Regions from separate parts of the Paenibacillus sp. VT-400 genome, predicted to be linked through region 1. Evidence: predicted binding sites of a transcription regulator. Region 1 holds the regulator's gene; each other region holds the start of a gene.
What was found. Region 1 encodes Rex, which represses fermentation and respiration genes when NADH is low (regulators of the CRP and FNR family bind a similar motif). Its sites were predicted from a motif close to TTGTGAAATATTTCACAA; they were not measured.

Region 2: a site for Rex is predicted at 1,736-1,753, ahead of nirB (nitrite reductase large subunit NirB). Genes of this name have one in related genera too.
Region 3: a site for Rex is predicted at 4,884-4,901, ahead of nadA (quinolinate synthase NadA). Genes of this name have one in related genera too.

Annotation. Positions count from the first base shown of each region.
Region 1 is NZ_LELF01000067.1:3,323,714-3,330,102, reverse strand. Features, by position in the region: gene dinG (ATP-dependent DNA helicase DinG) at 1-1,642, shown strand, start outside; gene EL84_RS25210 (redox-sensing transcriptional repressor Rex) at 1,862-2,515, shown strand; gene EL84_RS25205 (amidohydrolase) at 2,502-3,809, shown strand; gene EL84_RS25200 (DUF5590 domain-containing protein) at 3,847-4,377, shown strand; gene EL84_RS25195 (hypothetical protein) at 4,680-5,207, shown strand; gene EL84_RS25190 (AAA family ATPase) at 5,200-6,389, shown strand, end outside.
Region 2 is NZ_LELF01000067.1:3,914,930-3,921,318, reverse strand. Features, by position in the region: gene nirB (nitrite reductase large subunit NirB) at 1-1,646, opposite strand, end outside; gene EL84_RS27925 (metal-dependent hydrolase) at 1,922-2,629, shown strand; gene EL84_RS27920 (hypothetical protein) at 2,861-3,151, opposite strand; gene EL84_RS27915 (M42 family metallopeptidase) at 3,327-4,400, opposite strand; gene spoVAC (stage V sporulation protein AC) at 5,185-5,688, shown strand; gene spoVAD (stage V sporulation protein AD) at 5,685-6,389, shown strand, end outside.
Region 3 is NZ_LELF01000069.1:15,101-21,489, forward strand. Features, by position in the region: gene hslO (Hsp33 family molecular chaperone HslO) at 1-454, opposite strand, end outside; gene EL84_RS30095 (type III pantothenate kinase) at 558-1,328, opposite strand; gene nadC (carboxylating nicotinate-nucleotide diphosphorylase) at 1,335-2,201, opposite strand; gene nadB (L-aspartate oxidase) at 2,198-3,838, opposite strand; gene nadA (quinolinate synthase NadA) at 3,874-4,812, opposite strand; gene ftsH (ATP-dependent zinc metalloprotease FtsH) at 5,112-6,389, opposite strand, start outside.

The DNA of each region.
Region 1 (6,389 bases):
GACCGTACAGAGTGAATCCGAATCATGTCTGGGAAGATCCTGTCCATGGTTCCGTAAATGCTTCTACCATCGTGCCAAACATGAAGCAGGGTTGTCTGATATCGTAATCACCAATCACTCCAAATTATTTACGGATGTGAAAGCCGCGCATCAGCTGCTGCCAGCCTATGAGAGTCTTGTGATCGATGAGGCACATCATCTGGAGGATGTCGCTGGTAAACATCTTGGAATGCATATGAAATATTTCACCTTGGTTCATACACTGACCCGCCTATTTAAAGACAGTCGTAATGGTCAGCTGCCTATGCTTCGTTCGCAGTTATCCGGGCATGAAAATTCGGTGCAATGGGGCTCCATGGTGGATCAGATGTTCCCGCTCGCTCTTGAAGTTAAGGAGCTGTGGGATCGTATGAGCGATGCCTTGTTTGGTCTGTTGCCTGAACGAAGTGATGCTTCACCGGGAGAGACGGGGCAATTTTCACTGCGTCTGAAAGCATCTCAGAAACCTGCAAAATGGCAGGAGTTGCAGGATCTGGAGAACCAGATCTATGTGACTCTGGGCGATTTGGTTCGCAAAGGGGACAAATTGCTGCTTGAGGTGAAAGAAGATCAGGATGATTATCAATCGGATAGTCTGATCACGGACATTACAGGACTGCTGAAAGATCTGACCACATTGAAGGAGAATCTACGTTTCTTCATGCGTATGGATGATGCCAAAACGGTGTACTGGATGGAAGCCAGCGGCCAATTCCGCAGCAAATCTCTCCAGCTGTATGCCGTACCTGTAGATGTGAGTGCACAACTTAAGGATTTATTTTTTGATAAAAAGAAAAGTGTTGTGCTTACATCGGCTACGCTTTCGGTAGATAAGTCATTCCAGTTCATGATTGAACAGCTTGGCTTGCAGGAAGCGGCCGAGAACAATCGGCTGTTAACGTCGATGTTGCCATCACCTTTCAACTATCGCGATCAGGCACTTCTGGTGATTCCGCGTGATTTCCCGAGTGTGAAGGGAAGTGTGGGTGATGCGCACTTTGTTAATATGCTGGTGCAATCACTTGCAGAGACGGCAATTGCTACGCGTGGACGCATGATGGTTCTGTTTACTTCATACAAGATGTTGCGACAGGTCTATGATCCGCTGAAGGAGGCACTGTCTGGCAACGACATCTCGTTGCTTGGGCAAGGCGTTGACAGTGGAAGTCGTTCCAAATTGACTCGCAGGTTTCAAGATGCCAAAGCAACGGTACTTCTGGGCACAAGCAGCTTCTGGGAGGGTGTAGATATCCCGGGAGACGCGCTAACCTGTCTCGCTATTGTTCGACTGCCTTTCCAGCCACCGAATCATCCGTTGGTGGAAGCCAAGAGTGAGCTGCTTCAGGAACAGAAGAAAAATCCGTTCATGAAACTGTCCGTGCCACAAGCGGTCATTCGTTTCAAACAGGGATTTGGCCGATTGGTGCGTACAGCAAAGGACAGAGGAATTGTCATTGTTTATGATACACGGGTGATTGAAGCGTACTATGGTAAATTCTTTTTATATTCATTACCTGGTCCCAAAATGGAACACATGCTCACGGAGCAGATGGTTCCACGAATTACCGAGTGGTTGGAAAAACCTGCTAATGAACAAAAATAATGGTTGTTTTGTTCGTTATATCATTGCATGACACTATCGTTTGGCGTTAAACTTTATTAGATATTTCCGTATCCGATTAAAGCAGTTGCACGTAAGAACTTATAACCCAAATTACAAGGAGCATTCTGTATAAAATGTCACGTTTATCTTTGAGTTTTATACAGAATGCTCATCTTTTCATCTATTATTTTATCGTGGCCTTGGTAAGGGGGAGCAAGAATGAAATCGGATAAAATTTCGGAAGCGGTGGTACGACGTCTGCCTGTATACTTGCGTTATTTGAACGAGTTGCATCAGCGTGAGGTGGCTACTGTTTCTTCTCAAGAGCTTGGACAGAGGCTGGATCTGAATCCGGCCCAAATTCGTAAAGACCTGGCTTACTTCGGTGATTTTGGTCGTAAAGGGATCGGGTATGATGTATCATATCTGATCGAGAAAATTCGTCACATTCTCAAAATTGATCAGCAAATTAATGTAGCTCTGGTAGGCGCGGGTAACCTAGGACAGGCCTTGTCCAACTACAACGCATATCTGAAAGACAACATGAAGATTGTTGCAGTATTTGATGCATACGGACCGAAGATTGGTAGTCAAATCAACAGTTTGACGGTAAAACCAATGGATGAATTGACGGAAGCGGTTAAAACGGAAAATATTCGCATCGGAATTATCACGGTTCCGGATACGGAAGCCCAAAATGTAGCCGATCAGCTTATTGAATCAGGAATTGAAGCGATCCTTAATTTTGCACCAACCATTCTAAAAACACCGCCGCATATCCGCATTCACCATGCTGACTTTACAACGGATCTGCTTAGTTTGGCCTATTACTTGGAGACTGGAAAGGACGACGAGGAAGATGACAACAAATAGATGGGTAATTCACAACGGCAAATTTGCCGTTAATGAAGGCGGCACAACATGGAACGTGGTCCACGGATACATGGTTGTTGAGAATGACAAGATTGTGCATATTGGTGAGACATTGCCGGATGAAGACAAAAATTGTACCAAAGTGGATGGAAAAGGACTGTTCTTCCTGCCGGGTCTGATCAATACGCATGGTCATGCAGCGATGTCGTTGCTCAGAGGGCACGGAGACGATCTTGCATTGCAAGTATGGTTGCAGGAAAAAATGTGGCCGATGGAAGCGAAAATGACTTCAGAAGATGTATATTGGGGAACTTCGCTATCAGTGCTTGAAATGTTGAAAGGCGGAACTACAGCTTTCCTGGACATGTACGATCACATGGATCAAGTTGCCAAAGTTGTGGAGCAATCCGGCGTTAGAGCGGCACTGGCACGTGGTGTAATCGGGCTGTGCTCGGAAGAAGAACAATTGCGGAAGCTGGAGGAGTCGGCAGCGTTTGCACGTGAGTGGAATGGACAGGCAGATGGTCGCATTACAACCGTAATCTCGCCACACGCCCCATATACATGCCCTCCTGACTACATAGAGAAGCTTGTGCAGGTCGCGAACGACCTAAACCTTCCCCTTCATACACATATGTCGGAAACGCTTCGTGAAGTCGAGCAGAACGTGGCTGATTATGGACTGCGTCCTGTGGCACATCTGGAGAAACTGGGCTTTTTCTCTCGTCCATCCCTGGTTGCACATGCGGTGCATCTGAATGACGAAGAGATTGAGATTCTGGCCCGCCATGATGTGGCTGTATCCCATAACCCGGGAAGTAATCTGAAACTCGCTTCCGGTGTTGCGCGGGTACCTGCGTTGCTGAAAGCAGGAGTTACCGTGTCACTCGGAACAGACGGTCCAGCAAGTAACAACAACCTGGATATGTTCGAGGAAATGAGACTGGCTGCATTGATTCACAAAGGTGTATCTGGTGACCCGACGGCAGTGCCAGCAGGCGAAGCGTTATTACTCGGAACGTCATACGGTGCCAAATCCATCTTCTTGAATAATACCGGAGCACTTCAGGTTGGCATGAAGGCTGATTTTATCGCCCTTAACATTGAACAGGCACATTTCTATCCACATACAGACCTGATCTCACATACGATTTACTCGGCTTCTGCCAAAGATGTTGAACACGTATGGGTGGATGGAAAACAAGTAGTGAAACATGGCGAATGTCTGACGCTGGATGAAGAACGCATTTTGCGTGAGTCTCAATTGGCATTTGATGGTCTGCTTGCTCGTTAATTGCAGGACAGCATCATAGGGAAAGGAAGTTCGGCTTTTGAAGAAAAAAAAGAAGTGGATATGGATTTCGCTGCTTGCACTGGTTCTGATTCTGTTTGGACTTCAGCGTTATTACGTTCATGTCACGCAGGACCAACGCAAGGAAGAAGCGCTCGCCATACAAGCAGCACAGGAGCAACTGGGCATTACATCCTATGATGAATTGCGCAAGTACATCTGGGGAGACAAAGAAGGCTCTGACAACATCTACTGGACCCTGATCGGCAAAAACAAGGATAACCAGGATGTTATGGTCTGGGTTAAGTTCGACGCAAACAATCAACCGGTTAAGGGTGCAAACGCTGTACACAGTGAGCTGCTGCAGAATGGCATGTCCGAAGCGCAGATACGCAATCGCTTCAGTTCTGAAGTTCCTGCCGGTGAGATTAAACGAATCATGCCCGGAGTTGTGAATGGAATATATGTGTGGCAAGTGTATTATAAAGACGGTACGCATAACCACTATCGCTTTTATCGTTTTAGCAACGGAGAACAGGTGGACCTGGTCTACACACTCCCGAACAGCTAGAACAAATAGAGTGACATAACTAGAGAATGTAAAGAAATGAAAGAACCGGCAGACGGATATCCGACTGAACCGGTTCTTTGTGTTGCCTGTAAATATATTTGATTTAAATAGTTAAAATTAATAATTTATTCATATTTTCGCCTTCGAAATTGTATATACGATGTGATATACTCAGATATGTACTCAAAGTTACATTCAAAAACAAATAATCCTGTCGAAATTCTCGCAGGAGTCAATGTGCACATATTCGTATATACCAATAAGCCAGTAGGTTGGGCCAAATTCTGGGAGGGGTAATTCACTTGAAGCTAAAAGTATTGCCTATTGCTTTAACTGCCGTCATTTCAGCCGTTGTGTTGTTTGGAGGTTGGTTTGTATATCGTCAGGTGGCTGTGCAGAATCCGATTGAAAAAATGGTAACCCAGTACGATGGAGTCAACGACGTTCAATTAACTATTAACCGCAATGACGTACAATTGAAACTGGATCTGCAACCTGATGTTGATTTGGGCAGACTGGTACAATATATTCACAAAGAAGGACAGACCCTGATTGGAACACGCTCACTAAAGTTGGATGTTGTGGATCATTCCAGTGAAGCACTGGAAAGTTGGTGGGGGGATGCGATGTTCACCGTAGCTCAGGCGATGGAGAACAAGCAATACACCGAGATTACACCAACGTTGTCCAAGATGGCGACGAATGGAATTAAGGTAAATACAGCGATGGATGACAACAATGTATATGTCAGTCTCAGAGACGGAGATGCCAGCAAGTTTATTATTCTGCCGCGTGTGCCCGGTCAGATAGGAGTGTGGCCTAATGCCTAAGTGGACAAAAGAAGTTGCCATCGGATTTTTTCCCGTATTGATTATTTTCCTTGCTTTTACTGGTGTTAATATTGTTCCGATCCTGATTGCAGCAGTGCTTGTCGGAGCTTTGCTGTTCATGATGCAAATGCGTGGCGGGATTACAGTAGGCGCTGCACAGGAACGTAAACGGAAGAAAAAAGGACCTTCCAAGCTTACTTTTGAAGAAATTGGCGGACAGGACAGTGCCAAGCAGGAATTGCGTGAAGCGCTTGACTTTCTGATCAAACATGAAGAAATCCGGAAGTTCGGGATTCGCCCGTTAAAAGGGATCTTGCTGACGGGCCCTCCAGGGACAGGGAAAACGTTGATGGCCAAGGCTGCTGCCCATTACACCGATTCTATTTTTGTAGCAGCATCGGGTAGTGAGTTCGTGGAAATGTATGTTGGTGTGGGTGCCAGCAGAATTCGGGATTTGTTCAAGGACGCGAGAACCCGTGCCACCAAGGAAAATAAGGAAAACGCTATTATCTTTATCGATGAAATCGATGTCATCGGGGGGAAACGTGAGGGTGGTCAACAGCGTGAATATGATCAGACCCTCAATCAGCTCCTGACGGAAATGGATGGAATCTATTCTTCCGATACGCCAAGAATTCTGGTTATCGCTGCAACGAACCGTAAAGAGATGCTGGATAGCGCCCTGACGCGACCGGGACGTTTTGACCGCCACATTCAAGTGGACTTGCCTGACAAAAAGGGCAGAAAGCATATTCTGGAACTGCATGCGGTAAACAAACCTCTGTTGAAGGAAGTTAATCTGGAGAAAACAGCGGAAGAATCATATGGTTTCTCCGGTGCACAGCTCGAAAGTGTGATGAACGAAGCAGCAATATACGCCATGAGAGACGGGCTGTTAAACATTGAACAGCGGCATTTGTCCCTGGCTATTGATAAAGTCATGATGGGTGAGAAGACAGACCGTGAGTCCAGCGTGGAAGAGAAGAAAAGGGTCGCCATTCATGAGTTGGGACATGCCATTATGGCTGAACTCGTTCGTCCAGGCAGTGTTAGTCAGGTGGCACTTAGTCCGCGTGGTCAGGCGCTGGGATATGTACGTCATAACCCGCAACAGGAACAGTTCCTCTACACGAAGCGCTTTCTGGAAGAGCAGATCATGATTGCACTCGGAGGAGCAGCTGC
Region 2 (6,389 bases), 590 kb from region 1:
TTAACAAAACGGGATTCTTTCTCATCTTCGTGTGTGTCTGGTGCAATCATGCCAAGGTAATAGTTGATCGCCGGACGACATTTGGAACAACCTTCTGGCTGACTCCAACCCAGTACATTCATGACCTCTTTGGTTGTTTGTAATCCTTTTGCACGAATCTCGGCTACGATTTCATCTCGACCCATGGAAGTACATCCGCAGATGCCCTGTTTGGCTCCAGTACTGAAACTGTCTCCAAGTACATACTGCAGAATCTGTTCCACAACCGGTTTACACCCACCGCAAGAGCGTGTTGCACCGGTACAGGCTTTGATTTCATCAACAGTGGTAAGGCCCTGGTTTGTAATTACATCAACAATGGTTCCTTTGGTTACCCCGTTACATCCACAGACGATCTCGTCCTCGGGCATCGTTTCAACAGAGGTTGCTTTCTTATGACCGCCGCAGCCTGTACCCATGAGTGAACCGTACAATTCCTCGGTCATTTCGGTTTGATTTTTAATCAGTTTCTGCAACTCGGCAGAATCCGTAATGTCACCGAAGAGAACAGCGCCGACCATTTTATTATCACGAAGCAGAATTTTTTTGTAGGTCCGTTTCCAGTCATCTTTGTGCGAAATGACGGTGTGCTCTGGACTGTCGATGAATTCACCGGTTGAAAAGACATCTACACCCGAAATTTTCAATTTCGTGGATACAACTGAACCTTCATAAGGAGCGGTCTCCACACCGCAGATATGTTTCGCCAGAATCATGCCTTGCTCGAACAATGGGGCAACGAGGCCGTAACATACCCCGCGGTGCTCTGTACATTCCCCGACCGAATACACATTCTCCAGGGAAGTCTGCATATAGTCATTCACGACAATACCCCGGTTCACTTCCATACCGCTTTCGCGGGCTACAGCCGTATTGGGTTTAATGCCTACAGCCATGACCACAAAATCAACATTCAGAACCGTATCATCTGCAAAACGTATCCCTTCAACGCGTTCGCCACCCAGTAGTTCGGAGGTCTGCGCACCCATTTTGAAGCGGATACCCTGACGTTCGAGTTCCGCCTTCAACATGGCTGAAGCTTGTGGATCAAGCTGACGCTCCATCAGATCTTCCATCAGATGCACTACGGTAACTTCCATGCCAAGTTGTACCAAACCTTTGGCAGCTTCAAGGCCTAGCAGTCCGCCCCCGATAACGGCCGCTCGTTTATACTGCTTAGCAGCTTCCAGCATGACATTACAATCGGCGATATCACGGAAACCGACAACACCCTCTTTGTCATGTCCTGGCACAGGGAGAATGAAGGAGTTGGAGCCAGTCGCAATGATGATTTTGTCATAAGGAACGCGAGTTCCATCTTCAGTCACAACTTCGTGTGTCTCGGCATCGATTCGTGTAACCGTTGTGCCTGTGTGCAATGTAATGCCGTAATCTTCATACCAGTGAAGGTCGTTCAGTACGATATCGTCCAGTGTTTTGCTTCCTTCCAGTACATAAGACAACATAATGCGGTTGTAGTTAGGATAGGGCTCTGTGCCAAAAACGGTAATATCAAATCGCGTAGTTAATTTTAAAATTTGCTCAACGGTACTGATTCCTGCCATACCGTTACCAATGATAATGAGGTTCTCTTTTTTTCCGTTCATGTGTGTATGCCTCCTTGAATAGACGCTGTACATTACTCAAAATTTTAGTGGTTTATATTTGAAATTATACAAGTGGTTGACGACACTTTATGTGATTTAATTCACTAATAAAGATAAAAGAGTCATAAATATAATAATGTGAGCCCCATCACAGAAAGTTATATTTATTTTCATACAAATAAGAAATGCGAACTATTGTTCTTATTTTGTTTTCGTTGTAAAATCGGAACTGGGCCGTATTGTTCCCGATTTCTTCGAAAGGACGTTTTTGCATCATGATGGGAAGATCCCACCTTATTATCGGGACAGGCGTGTCGCTTTCTGTTCTGCAGTTGGCCGGTATGCCAGTGACCGCGCCAGCAGTTACGGTTGCTCTGATTGGTTCGTTATTGCCTGACATTGATGAGCCAAATTCGCTGCTGGTATCCAGAGCCTTGCCTAACAGTCTGATCAGGTTGTTACAGACGATTCTGTTGCCCACAGCTGTATTTGTGTACTTCTATGTTCATGCCAAACCATGGAACCTGTTGCTTGCGATCCTCATTGCGCTTGTGTCATTCCTGCCTTCGCGTTCGCTTCGCAAAGTGTTGATGTTTGCGATTGGACTCGGGCTGGTCTTCTATGGTCACGCGTTCGCACCGTGGAACTTGATTGCAGGCAGTTTGTTAATGCTCTGTACCACACTGACTCATAGGGGACTGACACATACCCTGTACGGAACCGCAATATGGGCGGGCTTGTTGTACAGCACGACCCAGCAGCAGGGACCGGAGATCTGGGTAGCGGGAGGCACGGCATATGCGATGCATCTATTGGCCGATTCACTAACCAATCGGGGTATTCGTCCGTTACCACCGCTCAAGTGGCGCATACGGGTGAATCTGATGAGTACAGGGACCAAGCGTGGGGCCGTTGTAGAGAATGTCTGCATTGTGCTTACTCTTATTTTGGCCTGGATTGCATTCTCACCGCTATTTCTATAGCCATCCAAAAACGCCAGCCCGCATATTGTGGGCTGGCGTTTACAGGTATGCATTTCATAATGAGTAAATCGTAATAACTTAGCCAATTCAGGATTGAGAAGGAGAATCAGTCAGGTCGTCAATATCGGAAGAACCAAATACAAATAAAACAACAAGAATGACAATGATCAGTAGTTCAGCGAACCCATTTCCGTCAAAGTCAGACATCACTTCAACCTCATTTCTTGGTGTTTAGGAATTGATTCTCTGTTGGAAAGCCCGTATAACGTCATTCAACGTCATATCACCACCGATCTCATCGAGGAATTGCACCAGTTTGTCTTGATTCGATGGTGTAATATTTTGTAGCGATTTATACTGCCCGACCAGTTCAACGACCAGTGTAGCTTCTCGAAACAACGTGACCGCATCCACTCTTAACTTCCCACTTACCAGTAATGCTGCAACGACTTCCTTTAAGGTTGCCATTGAGAAGGGTGTTTGCGGCATTTGTTTTTTTGGAACCTTTATTCGATTTTCCATTCCTTCTCACTGCCATAACAGGTCCCCCGCTGCTTGGTGTTTAATTCATCTTCCGTTATTGTATCTTATGTGTAATTCCCTATAATGTTCGGCCTATTAATCTACGTGTCTAACTGATATCGTTGTGAATATAAAAAAGAGACCTCCCGATGGTTAGGAGGTCTCTTGTCAGCTATTACGCGTTATTAATTATGGTATTCATCGTTGTCCGATCCAGACCTTTGACCAGCTTCACGATCAGTTCTTTGGCTGCATCGTAGTCATCCGTATGAATGATGGAAGAAGAGGTATGGATATAACGTGCGCAGATACCAACAACTATTGATGGTACACCAATGCCACTCAGGTGAACTTGACCTGCATCGGTACCACCTGGTGAAATGAAATACTGCATTTTAATCTGATTGGATGAAGCCGTATCTTGAACATATTCCACCATTCCGCGATGGGTGAACATACCCGGGTCAAAAATACGAAGCAATGCGCCTTCTCCGATATGTCCAAATGACTGTTTGTCACCTGTCATATCATTCGCCGCGCTACAGTCCAGTGCAAAGAAGATATCAGGCTGAATCAAATTGGCCGCCGTACGTGCACCGCGAAGCCCCAGTTCTTCCTGAACCGTTGCACCAGCATAAAGCTTGTTAGGCAGTTTTTCCTTGTGCAGCGCTTCAACCAGTTCAAGTGCAAGTCCTACGCCGTAACGATTATCCCACGCTTTGGCCATAATTTTTTTCGGGTTCGCCATAGGCGTAAATTCACAGATCGGCACGATCTGCATCCCTGGATGAATGCCCCAGGATTCTGCTTCCGCACGGTTGTCTGCTCCAATATCGAGATACATGGAATTCAGATCCACAGGTTTATTCCGCTGGGACTCGTCCAGCAAGTGTGCAGGTGTAGAACCTACAACTCCGGTAATCCGACGATCAGGTGTGATGATTTCCAATCGTTGAGACAGTACAGCCTGACTCCACCATCCACCCAGTGGACGGAACTTGATCATACCTGTTTCGGTAATGCCAGTAGTCATGAAACCCACTTCGTCAAAGTGTCCGGCTACCATAACTTTGGGACCGGATTCCTCCCCGCGTAATACACCAAATAGACTCCCCAGGCGATCCTGGACGAACTCATCGGTATAAGCGGAAAGCTTATCTTTCATCCAGCCGCGAAGCTCACGTTCAAAACCGGATGCGGAAGGAAATTCCGTCAACGTACGGAACATATCCATCGTTTTTTCATTCATGTGTCAACAACTCCTCTGTTGGTATGTATTTCAGGTCACAGTAGAACGGCTACCCGCCTGTTGTCCTTTAAATGTAGTTCATAAAGTCCACTTTTGATTACGAATCATGCCTAACGGCATGATCAGCATCGAATATGAAATTCAGCCGAAATGTCCGTTGCTCACGTAGTTTTCCTACGCTCCGCTACTCCATTTCTATCTTCATCCCATCTTCTTGGTACTGAAAACTAGACTTTTTGAACATGCACTTTAATATGCTGAGGACTTGTTATTTAACCACTGGTCACATTACAGTATGAACCTTGCGCAAGTGATTGTCCATGTTTATGTCACGTATTTAAGGCATATTTTGGGCGCTTACCGTGTCCAAGTTTCATGACTCTATCCGCTGTAGTCGCAGTCCTGATGCCACTTCAATGAATATGAATATATGGAGGAGATGTCATCATTTTGTGAAGTTCTTTATTTCAATATTTGTTTGTCTGTTTACAGGAAGGAGCTAAATATCCAATGAAGCCTCCAGAAGAGGGCACGGAAAAAGTACTGTTTATCGTTCTTTTTATCTTGCTCGTGATTGTTCTTCTTTATTTATAGACGTATCTAAAAGTCCTCAGATCCGGCGTATTCCCATCTTGCTTTCACAACATGATCTTGTTGGAAACATATGCTGTCTGTCGCCGGATACATAACCTTCCGATTATTAACAAACAATGAATATAGGATTACACACATTGGCATTCAGCCTTAGCTTTGAACCATTTTCACATAGAGGAGGTCTTGTATCTTGCCAGCTCAATCTGCATCCGGAAGCGAAAAAAAATCATCGTCCCTGTCCATGGATGAAAAGGAGTACAAAAAAGTCGCAAAAAAACATGAGCCGCCTCGTCCAATCCTGAAAAATTGCCTCAAAGCATTTCTGGTTGGGGGTACCGTCTGTTTGATTGGACAGGCCATTCAAGAGGCTTTTATGGCCGGTTTCGACATGACATCGAAGGAAGCTTCCAGTCCTACGGTGGCGGTCATGATTCTCATATCGGTTATTCTAACGTGTCTCGGCGTTTACGATAAAATGGCTCAATGGGCAGGAGCGGGAACGGCTGTACCGGTTACCGGATTTGCCAATTCCATGTGTTCTGCTGCACTGGAACATCGTGCTGAAGGACTGGTGCTCGGTGTAGGGGCCAACATGTTTAAACTTGCTGGTTCCGTTATTGTGTTTGGTGTCGTGGCAGCATTTGTCGTAGGGATCGTTTATGCCTTTTTGGGATTTGGAGGTGGGCACCTGTGAAACGATTGGGTCGCCAGACATGGCAGTTTGAGAATCGTCCGCGGATCATCGGTAAATCCGCAGTTGTAGGACCAGAAGAAGGCGAGGGTCCACTGTCATCTGATTTCGATTATGTCTACGACAACCTCGAGATCGGCGAGAAAACGTGGGAAAAGGGAGAACGTAAACTGCTCGAACAGGCCTCCCAACTGGCTTTGATAAATGCAAATATCACCAAGGAAGAGCTTCAATTTTTTGTTGGTGGAGATCTGATGAACCAGATTATCAGCAGTTCCTTTTCAGCGCGAAAACTGGGTGTGCCTTACTTGGGTGTCTTTGGAGCCTGTTCTACTTCCATGGAAACGTTAGCGTTAGCGTCCATGATTGTTGACTCGGGAGCTGGAGATTATGTCCTTGCAGGAACGGTGAGCCACAACTGTACGGTGGAGAAACAATTTCGGTATCCGACGGAGTATGGCTCCCAGAAGCCGCCTTATGCGCAATATACCGTCACAGGAGCAGGGTGTGGCGTGGTCTCCCGTACGGGTGATGGTCCCGTTGTTACCAAAGCCACCATTGGACGCATTATGGATTTGGGCATCAAAGATCCCTTTAATATGGGTTCAGCCATGGCGCCAGCAGCAGCCGACACTATAATCTCTCATTTCAGGGATACGGGATTGGAACCCGGCTATTATGATCTCATTGTTACTGGGGATCTG
Region 3 (6,389 bases), on a different contig from region 1:
AGTACGTGAAGTCTTCGCCCAGTTCTCCTGAAATAATAGGCACACTGCCACGATATGGTTCTTTCAGTCCCAAATCCTTCGTTATGTTGATGAAACCTTCCGTTCCAACCGCGCCTGCAACGTCCAGTTTCCCCACACTATTGCTTGGCAAATGTACATGCGGATTAGAAACATATCCTCGTACTTCGCCTTTCGCATTGGCATCAGCTACAATCTGTCCAATGGGCCCATCACCGTTGACTTGTACCGTTAACTTCTCTTCACCTTTAAGCATTGCACCCATAATGGCTGCTGTTGTAACCGTACGCCCCATGGCAGCTGTAGCCGTGGGAAACGTATCGTGTCTTCTGCGTAGTTCCTCAACCAGTTCCGTAGTCTGGATAGCAAAGGCTCTTACCTTTCCATTCATTGCTGTACCACGAATTAACCGGTCATGCTTGTTGTTGTTTTCCAAGTCATTCAGCCTCCTTTGGCGTATCGCCATAATAGTCGTAACACAGAAAAAACGGCACAACACTTAAGCTGTAATCTCAGCCCGCTGTATGCCGTCACTATGCTCACCTTTCCCGGTTCCGCTCATATATAATACGCAGCCCTTCAAGCGTAAGCAGCGGATCAACTTCCTCTATACTACGGGTTTCTTCTGCGATAAGTGTAGCGAGACCACCCGTCGCGATAACTCGGGGCTTCGCTCCCATCTCCTCGCGAATACGTTCTACAATACCATCTACCTGCCCTGCATAGCCATATATAATACCTGCTTGCATGGCATGAATAGTATTACGGCCAATAACCTTTTTAGGTTTCTCCAGCTCTATACGAGGCAACTTGGATGCCCGCTCATAGAGCGCTTCAGTGGCGATCTGAATGCCAGGTACAATAGCTCCCCCCAGATAGTGGCCTTTCTCGTCAATACAGTCAAAAGTCGTTGCGGTACCGAAATCGACCACGACGAGAGGGCCGCCATACTTCTCAACGGCTGCCACTGCATTAACAATACGATCTGCACCCACTTCACGAGGGTTCTCGTATCGCAGATTCAAGCCAGTTTTGATACCAGGCCCAACGAGCAAAGCTTTTTTGCCTACATACTTCTCACACATCGCTTCAATTACATTCACCAGTGGCGGAACCACAGATGAGATGATGACACCTTCGATGTCACTTGCCCTGATGCCGGACATATGAAATAAATTATAAATCAATACGCCGTATTCATCCACTGTTGACTGACGTGATGTACTCAGACGAAAGTGGTGCAGCAATTCCCGGCCTTGATATACGCCGAGCACCATATTGCTGTTCCCCACGTCTACAACTAGAATCAAAGAGGTTCACCCCTCTTTCTTTTCATTTAAATCCAGACTAATATCCAGGCTCTCAAAGGAATAGGTTAACCTGCCAACCGAAATTACATCCACACCACTCTCTGCAATACCACGAATGGTCTGAAGAGACACGTTACCGGATGCTTCAACCTTCACATGAGGAGCCTGTTCACGAATAAGTTCAACCGCTTCACGCATCCGCTCTGGATGCATGTTATCCAGCATAATGATATCTGCCCCGGCTTGCAAGGCTTCTCTCACCTGCTCCAGATTTTCAGTCTCCACTTCAATCGTCATCGTATGTGGGATAACGGTTCGCGCACGCTGTACCGCCTCGGTGATTCCGCCTGCACCCTTGATGTGGTTATCCTTAATCATAACGGCATCGTACAGTCCAAATCGATGATTCGCTCCGCCACCCACGCGCACCGCGTATTTCTCAAGTAGTCGGTGGCCCGGCGTTGTCTTACGTGTATCCACGAGCCTGGTCTCAAGACCATCCAGCACATCCACGTAGGCACGCGTACGCGTAGCTATTCCGGACATACGTTGCAGCAAGTTAAGTGCCAGTCGTTCCCCCGTAAGCAGTGAATGTGTACTTCCCTCTACCTCGGCCAAAATCGTGCCATGGGTGACCTGGTCTCCGTCTGTTACCTTCGGTGTAAATACAAGATCAGGATCAACGACTTGAAATACAAGTTCAGCTACGATCATGCCTGCAATAATACCATTGTCTTTGGCGTGTATAATGGCCTTGGATTGGTTGCCTGCCGGGATCGTCACACTTGTTGTAACGTCACCTGCACCAACATCTTCACGAAGCCAGTTTTTGATCGATTCGATAAGCCCTTCATTATATCCATTCAGTATCATGACATCAATTCCTCCACAATCGCTTGTTCTCGCTGTTGCAGACTATGCTTCTGCCACACGATATCATCACGCGCCGGGAAATCCTCACGATAGTGAGCCCCCCGACTCTCCTCGCGGTGTAATGCCCCGCTGGTAACTAACCAGGCACAGGTCAGAAGGTTGGCATACTCCAGCTCTTCCTTATGAGTGAGTGTCTGATCAAAAAATTGCAATTCCTGTTGCAGCTTGTCCATGGCCTTCTGCAGGTCCTCACCATTCCGGCGCAGGCCTACCTGACGAACCATCATTTTCTGTAATCGTAAACGTCTTTCGGATACCGGCTTTTGCTCTTCCGTGATCTTATTGACCTTGTTATTCATGTCCACAGATGAATGCGCAGCCCCTCTTACTTGTAATAAACCAAGCGGAGGGAGAGATTGAATACGATCAACAATTCTCCGCCCAAATACAATCGCTTCTGATAAAGAATTGCTTGCCAGGCGGTTGGCTCCATGCACTCCTGTAGAAGACACCTCGCCACAAGCAAATAATCGGGAGATGCTGCTCTCTCCACTTAAATCCGTTTTCACTCCACCCATCATGTAATGGGCAGCAGGTGCAACGGGAATCCAGTCCGTTGTCATGTCTAATCCATAACGCATACAAGTCTCATATATGGTAGGGAACCGATGCTTGATCATCTCTGGCTGTTCATGTGTAATGTCCAAGTACACAAAGGTACTGTTGGTGGACTCCATCTCACTAACAATCGCTCGTGCCACGATATCTCGTGGGGCCAGTTCAAGCTGGGCATGATAACGATCCATGAAGCGCTCACCCTTCACATTGCGCAAATATGCTCCTTCGCCGCGTACGGCTTCTGACACAAGGAAACGCGGGGCCCCAGGGTAACATAGAGAGGTGGGGTGGAATTGGATAAATTCCATGTCACGAACAATAGCCCCAGCCCGATAAGCCATGGCTACACCATCGGCAGTAGCTACATCCGGATTCGTCGTGTATCGGTACAGTTGTCCTGCCCCACCAGAACAAAGAACGGTTGCCTGTGCCTTCACGAACACTTGCGATCCGTCATCCTTCTGAACCAGAGCGCCAATGCATTCCCCTCGATCTCGATCCGTAATCAGGTCAACAACAAAATGCTCATCCCAAACTTCAATCCCGGGATGCTCATTCACTTCAACAGCAAGCGCACGTACAATCTCATATCCTGTTGCATCTCCGTTGGCATGCAAAATACGGCGGTGGCTATGCGCACCTTCCTGCGTCAACGCCAACTCGCCGTTCTCCAGATCAAATAAAGTACCCAAACGAATCAGTTCCTTCACTCCGTCCGGCCCCTCATTCACCAATACCTCTACCGCTTCGGAGCGGCATAAGCCCGCTCCTGCTACAAGTGTATCCTGCAAGTGGTAAGCAGGTGAATCATCCTCAGCAATAACCGCAGCGATGCCTCCCTGCGCATATCTGGTGTTACTTTCAAGTAATGACTTCTTCGTGATCATTAATACACGTTGTTGTCCACTTGCCTTAATGGCAGTAAACAAACCAGCAATCCCTGAGCCTATAACCAGTACATCCGTCTCTACCATGGGTAGCGCAGACAGATCAAAATCAACTAAATATTGCGGTATCATGTTATTCACCTGTCTTGGAGCAAGAGTAGCGCATCCTACTTTACCAACAACATGCGCTCTAGTGATTCTCTGGCTTTGTCGGCAACGGCCGGTGGCACGTAGATTTGCGGCTTCATCGTTTCCAGGCATTTCACCAGTTTCTTCAAGTTGTTCACCTTCATGTTGGGACATACGAGGAACTTGGTAGCAAAGTGGAACTGTTTATCCGGACTATCCAGACGAAGCTGATATCCTGTACCATCTTCGGTACCTACGATAAATTCCTTCGCTGATGAATTTTTGCAATACTCCAGAATAGCTGTTGTGCTGCCTACAAAATCACCCATTTCTACAACCTCAGGGCGACACTCTGGATGGACAACAAACTCCGCATTGGGATGCTTGGCTCTCATCTCCACCACATCTTTGACTGTAAGCATATCGTGAGTGTTGCAGTAGCCTTCCCAGATAATCATTTTCTTGTCTGTATGCTGCTGCACATAATGTCCCAGGTTTTTATCCGGTACCCAGATAATTTCGTCGGAATCCACCGATTGAATAACCCGGACTGCGTTCGCCGATGTACAACAGATGTCAGTCTCTGCTTTGATCTCAGCCGAGGAATTGATATACGTAACCACCTTGGCATTAGGATGTTGTGCTTTCAATTTGCGTAGTCCATCCACATTCACCATATCTGCCATTGGGCAGCCCGCACGTTCGTCCGGGATAATAACTGTTTTATTTGGCGCAAGAATTTTAGCGCTTTCACCCATAAAATGAACACCACAGAAAACGATCACATCCGCATCTGTCTGTGCTGCCTTCTGGGCTAACAGAAACGAATCTCCACGGAAGTCGGCAACCTCCTGTACTTCGTCACGTTGATAATAATGGGCAAGAATAATGGCATTACGTTCCTTCTTCAACACCATAAGCCGCTCACGCAGCTCGCGGTTCATCTCAGCCTTGCGCTCTAAAGCCAGAGCTTCCACCTGTGATCCTCTCCTTTATCGGGACAGCGTCATGCGCTGTTTCGTGGGCTAACCTAAGTCGTTATCTTCGCTTGAGAAACGAATCACAAGCGGTTTAACAACTAATTTACACAACGTTCACGACTCTGTCAATAAATGAAAAAGGCCCGGGACAGCGCTGTAACCACCTGTTTGCTAACTGGTTCGCCATCTAACTCCCGTTTATCTTTATCTATCCTCTTTTAAAATAATGGATAAAAAAAGAGAGCCTCGAGGGCTCTCTTGATTTCACCTGCTATCATAGCCAGATGTATTGTGTATTAAGACGTTGGCTTAGTTCCGCCATCATCCGGGTTATTGTTATTACCCTTTTCCAGATTCGGAGCTTCGTTTGGAATATCTCCGGCTGGTGGCTCAGGCGTTTCATCTTTACCTTGAATACGAACACGCACATCACCGATGGTGTCGATGATTGGCTCTCCGCCTTCAGTTGGTGTGCCTTCACCATCATTGTCATTCTCTGCTTTTGGAGTCAAAGAACCTGTTTCGATCAATTGCTTGATCTGATCCATTTCCAAAGTCTCAACCTCAAGCAAAGTTTGAGCGATCAGGTGCATCTCTTTTGAATGTTTAACAAGCAAGTCCTTACACTTCTCATAACAGTCATTGATAAAGCGTTGCATTTCCTGATCAATCTCGTAAGCAATGGAATCCGAGTAATTCTGTTCATGACCGATATCCCGACCAAGGAATACCTGTCCTTGTGAACTTCCGAATTGCATAGGTCCCAATTTCTCACTCATACCGTATTCCATAACCATGCTGCGAACAATACCTGTCGCTTGCTGGAAGTCACTGTATGCACCAGTACCAATTTCTCCGATGAACAATTCTTCAGCTACACGACCCCCGAGAAGTCCGGTTACTTTATCCAGCAATTCCTGCTTGGTAACCAGCATACGGTCTTCTTTTGGCAACATGATTACATATCCACCCGCACGTCCGCGCGGAATAATGGTCACTTTATGTACCATATCAGCATGTTCGAGGAAGTATCCAACAATGGTATGACCTGCTTCGTGATAAGCAACGATTCGTTTCTCGCGATCACTGATGACACGGCTTTTCTTCTCCGTACCAACGATGACACGGTCAATCGCTTCGTCAACTTCCTTCATGGAAATATCTTTACGGTTACGACGCGCTGCAAGCAATGCCGCTTCGTTCAAGAGATTCTCCAAATCCGCACCAGAGAAACCTGTTGTACGCTTCGCGATAATATCCATCTTCACATCTTTGGTCAGTGGTTTATTACGGGAATGTACTTTCAGGACAGCTTCACGACCTCTTACATCAGGGCGGTCAACCGTAATTTGACGGTCAAAACGTCCTGGACGCAGCAAGGCAGGGTCCAAAATATCTGCACGGTTCGTTGCGGCAATGATGATAATACCTTCATTAACTCCGAATCCGTCCATCTCAACGAGCAACTGGTTGAGTGTCTGTTCACGTTCATCGTGACCACCACCAAGACCAGCACCACGCTGACGTCCTACAGCATCAATCTCATCGATAAAGATGATACATGGGGCATTTTT